DNA from 2 places in the Ligilactobacillus murinus genome. Region 2 is predicted to be linked to the other one. Evidence: riboswitches for the same ligand, from Rfam matches in the RefSeq annotation. Region 2 holds a riboswitch; the other holds the start of a gene.
The links. A riboswitch is a leader RNA that binds a small molecule or an ion and turns the genes downstream of it on or off. The one in region 2 is predicted to bind preQ1.

Region 1 (2,469 bases), 610 kb from region 2:
CGATCAGTAAGACCAAGTAAAAAGTCAACAGCCGGTCTAAATAATCAGTTCCTAGCTGAACTAAAAAGATCGCTAAAGCTTTTTGTAGTCCCAAACCACTTAAGAGTTGGACCAACATGCTAGAACCTGAACTAGTGATACCGTTAAATAAGAAGTAAGTGATCGCGGTACTCGTCAAAGTTCCAGGTAAAGAGATCACACCAGCTACGCTTAAGATCTGCCATTTTTTAGGGGAACGGAGATATTTGAAAAGCAGACCAACGATCGCCCCGATCAATAATTGGATCGGCGAATAATACAAGGAAAAGACATCAGTAGTCAGGCCAACAAAAAGGGCGGTACTTGCGCCAACAAGCATGCCTAAGAGTGGGCCAAGCAAAGCGGCACAAAGCATTGTTCCTAGGGTATCAAGGTAAAGTGGTAGATGTAAAAATAAGGCTAGATTACTACCAACGATATTTAAAGCGATCCCGAAAGCACAGAGCGTCAATGTTTTTGGTGTCATTTTTTTAAGCATTATTTTCCCTCCAGACTTGTGATCTGTGGTAAGACCTGGGCTAACATTTCAGGATCTAACCCACAAGTGCGTGCTAAAAAGAGTTGCATCGCTTTTAAGGCGTCGACTTTTACTAAGACGTGACTGTTAGGAGAACGGTGCCAAAAATTTTTCTCATCAACGATGCTTTGCCCAAGTGCGATCCCTGAAGTAACGATCTGAGTATTAGCATCAAAGCCAGCACAAAGCTCAGGAAAGATCGCATAGAGGACAGCTAAAGGATCATTTATGACACAACCGATGACTTTTTCATATTGCCAATGAAAATCAAAATAAAAGCGCGTGATTTTTTGAATGAATTCAGCTTCCTTAGGTGCATTTTGGTAGATCAATTCAAGTATGTTGGGGGTAAAAAGCATTTTGCGAGTAACGTCAAGGCCGATCATTTCGAGCTTGACAGGTAAGTGCTCAAAACAATAAGCTGCTGCCTCAGGATCACACCAATAATTGTATTCAGCTACGGGAGAACAATTGCCAAAGCTTTTAAAATTTCCCCCCATGGACACGAACCGCGTGCAATTTTGCCAAGCTTTAGGGTCTTTTTGGTGGGCTAAAGCGATATTGGTCAAAGGACCAAGTGCAATGAGCGTTACATCTTGCTCTTTTCTAAGCGTTTCATTGATAAATTCACAAGCATTTGAGTGATAGTTTTTATGTATTTCAGGCAGTTTGCTTTGACCTAAACCATCATTTCCATGGGTATCCTGGGCACTGACATAGTCACGCTTTAAAGGTCGATCTGCACCACGATAAACGGGGATCTTTAATTGATGACAATGAGCTAAAATTTTGAGTGCATTTTTAGCACCTAGATCTGAAGGGACATTACCAGCGACTGTGGTGATCCCGAGAACATCAAGTTCAGGCGATGCGAGCGCTAGCATCAAAGCTAGGCTATCATCGATACCAGGGTCACAGTCGATAATGACTTTTTTGCGAAGAGTTGCATTCATATTTCCTACCTCCTTATGAGATTCTTGGTTTTTTATCCTGGGAAGTTTACGAACCAGTCCAAGTTATCCTTGATTTTTATAAATGCATTTTCCATTATATAAAAAAATAAGCCGTTAAACAACAGCTAACGGCTCTAAAGCTCAATACTTAAGATATTTTTTGCGATAGACTAATAAGAGATATTTAGGCAAAGCCAACATGCGAAAAAAACGGCTCGGTTCTTTTAATAAACGATAAGCCCATTCGAGATGGTGATCGATCCACCATTTAGGCGCGCGCTTAGTTTGACCAGATAAAACATCAAAGCTTCCCCCCACGCCCATCCAGATCGCAGAAGCAAGGTCTTGGTATTTAGCGATAAAGAACTCTTGTTTAGGAAAACCTAAAGCGACAAAAACAAAGTCAGGCTCAGCTTGTTTGATCTGCTCAGCAACTTTGGCTTCATCTTTAAAGTAGCCATCACAACTTCCAGAGATCACTAGATTTGGATAGTTGGTAGCTACTTTAGTTAAAACTTGTTGTAAGACAGCTGGCCTAGCACCTAAGAAAAAGACGCGTTTTTGATGTTTGTTGGCAAAAGAAAGTAAGGCGACCAGCGTATCATAGCCAGTCACACGCTCAGGTAAAGGATCACCTAAGATCTTAGCTCCTTTGATGATCCCGATCCCATCAGCTGTGACATAATCGGCACTACGAATAGTTTTAGCGTAGGCAAGATCAGCTTTAGATGCTAAGACGATCTCAGGGTTAGCAGTCACGATAAAACGGTTAGCTTTAGTTTGGCTATCGCGTTTTAGTTGTTCCAAAAATTCAGTTTGGGTGGCTTTGATAAAATCAAGCCCCAAAACATTTACAGTCTCAAAATTATTTTGCATGATATACCTCATTTAACTCTAAGGATCTGTTATTATTATAGCAGTTAGATTGGTGTTTTGGCTCAAAAGTGATAAAATTAGACT
Region 2 (2,469 bases):
ACTGGACTGGCTAAAAAGAGGCTCAGTTCAGCCACTTCACTGGGATCAGCCCAACGTTTAGCGGGAGTGTTTTGGGCGACTTCTTTTGCCATCATGGCATCACCTAAAAAATCGGCTTGATTCATTGGGGTCTTGATCGCTCCAGGAGCAATACAGTTGACCCGAATACCTTTGGCGGCGTAGTCAAAAGCTAATTGTTTGGTATAGCCGATGATCGCATGCTTGCTGGCGGTGTAAGCTGCTCCGCCTCCACCTGCGATCAAACCTGCGATCGAAGCCATATTGACGATCACACCATGTTTTTGAGCTAACATCGTCGGTAAGAGCGCATTGGTCAACAAAAAGATGCTCTTTAGATTCGTATCAAAGATGTTATCCCAAAGTGCTTCGGTCGTTTCTAGACTAGGTGTATAAGCATCTAAGATCCCAGCCGTATTGAGTAAGATATCTACTTGAGTGGTATGCGCTAAGATAAAGGTGGCTAACTGTTTGATATCAGAACTTTTACGCACATCACAGGGATAGAAATAAAAGTTAGTCGGATAAGCTTGCTTAAGGGCAATAAGCTCAGTATTTTCAACTAGATCGGTCCCAAAAAAGGTCACCCCTTGTGCTAAAAAAGCTCGTGCTTGAGCTAAGCCGATCCCAGAAGCTACGCCAGTTCCAACGACGACTTGTCCAGCTAATTGAGGATAATTTGTCATTAGTCTACCAATTCCCAGTCAGTTGCTAAAACATCGCATGAAGTCGGCATGAATTGTGAAAGGGATGGTTCTTCTTTAGTTTTGATCATGAGATAAGGGTTGATCTTTTCACCGTTTAAAGTATCATCCTTAACCACAAAGATATATTCTTCACTGCCGCCCCAACCAACGGTCCGGACGGCTTTTTGGCCTGCTTTTAAAGCCGGTAAAATTTCTTCAAATGTCATTTAAAAATACCTCGTTATTTTGTTAGATCAATTGTTTGGCTTAAGAAATAGACTAAAACTGCCCCGAGAGTCATCGAAATAAATTCGCCGATCCCGACAGAAAGATAAGTTGCCCAAAATGGTAAGTCACTTACATAGTGTAATTCTAAAGCAACGCTCCAAGACATCAGTGAGCATATAATGACACAGATGGTCAACTTAAGGGGCACTGATCTGATATTGCGTGTTGCCCAATAGCTAAGGCTAGTCATCACCAAAGTTCCCAAAGTACCAAAGATCACATCAATGATCCCTAGGGGTGATTGAAGATTGGCGAGCGCACAGCCTAAAGTTACCGCCCAAATATAACGCTTGTTAAAAACGCTCAAATTATTGAACAATTCTGAAAAGCGCAGTTGAACAGCACCAAAGCTCAAGGGGTTGATCAAAGTAAAGGCAACATATAAAGCTGCGACCATCCCAGCCTTAGCCAGCTGGACGGTCCGAGTATGTGTTTTGGTCATAAAATGTCTCTCCTAGTTTTTTATTACGGTGGGATGGTTGCGAACCACCAATGTATTAGTATAAGAATTTTTTTCATGAAAAGCAATTATATTATATGGAAAAAGTAAAATGACTGCTATAATAAAAACATATTGGGCATTAATATAGTATTACTTTTATTTTTAGTGCAATGGTTTTATTGTGAAAGGAAGTTAAGGATGGATTACAGGAGAAAAAAAAGGGCCTTATCACATTATCGTAAAGCCAATAAAAAACGTTTTTTATTAGCTTCGAGTGTAACAATGATGGCTTTTTCAACGGGGATGTACACTACACAAGTCGCTAAAGCTGACCAAACAGAAACGACTACGCAAGTTCAACAACAGACAGTAGAAACAACGCAAGCTACTACTGAAGAAAAGACGAAGCTAACCCTGAACACAGAAAATAGCTCGCAAAAAACAGCTGCTGAAAACGAGGGTCAAACAGAAAATGACACTACAGTTACAACTACTGCAACAGAAAATATGCAACTCCAAGATACTGAGGAGAGTAAAGTAACTGACACTACACAAACAGTTGAGGCCAAGGCTGAACCAACTGAAACAGAAACTAATAAGCAAGAAAATGTAACTACACAGCTGACAGATAAAGCACAGACTACAGTTGAGGCTGATAAACAAGAAACACAACAAACAACACAACCGACGGCTTCAAATGAAGTAACAGCAATGCAAGAAACAGCAACAAAAAATACTTTTACGGTCCAAACAGCTGCTTTTACACAAAATGTGGCTAATAATGTAGCTGTTTCACTTGCAGCAACTCTGACCCCAGATCACTTTAATATCGGTGATAGCAATTATACGCGTGCCGATGCTGTCGATCTTGCTTCTTATCAATCGTGGTTGACACAAGCTGACTTTAATAAATTAAAACAACTGGGTGTCAAAACTGCGATCGTTAAAATTACTCAGGGTACAGGGTATGTTAACCCTGCAGCAAGTAAGCAGATCGAATATGCCCGTAAGGCTGGTTTAAATGTCGCTGTCTAC

Region 1: it holds a riboswitch for preQ1, as region 2 does, so the genes downstream of both, CPS94_RS07030 (nucleoside hydrolase) here and CPS94_RS09820 (QueT transporter family protein) in region 2, are expected to answer to the same signal.

What each region holds. Positions count from the first base shown of each region.
Region 1 covers NZ_CP023565.1:1,400,838-1,403,306, reverse strand. The annotation lists gene CPS94_RS07035 (ECF transporter S component) at 1-517, opposite strand, end outside; gene CPS94_RS07030 (nucleoside hydrolase) at 517-1,509, opposite strand; PreQ1 riboswitch class I at 1,528-1,572, opposite strand; gene CPS94_RS07025 (WecB/TagA/CpsF family glycosyltransferase) at 1,651-2,385, opposite strand.
Region 2 covers NZ_CP023565.1:2,009,192-2,011,660, forward strand. The annotation lists gene CPS94_RS09810 (3-oxoacyl-ACP reductase) at 1-704, opposite strand, end outside; gene CPS94_RS09815 (DUF2829 domain-containing protein) at 704-931, opposite strand; gene CPS94_RS09820 (QueT transporter family protein) at 946-1,434, opposite strand; PreQ1 riboswitch class I at 1,441-1,488, opposite strand; gene CPS94_RS09825 (GH25 family lysozyme) at 1,633-2,469, shown strand, end outside.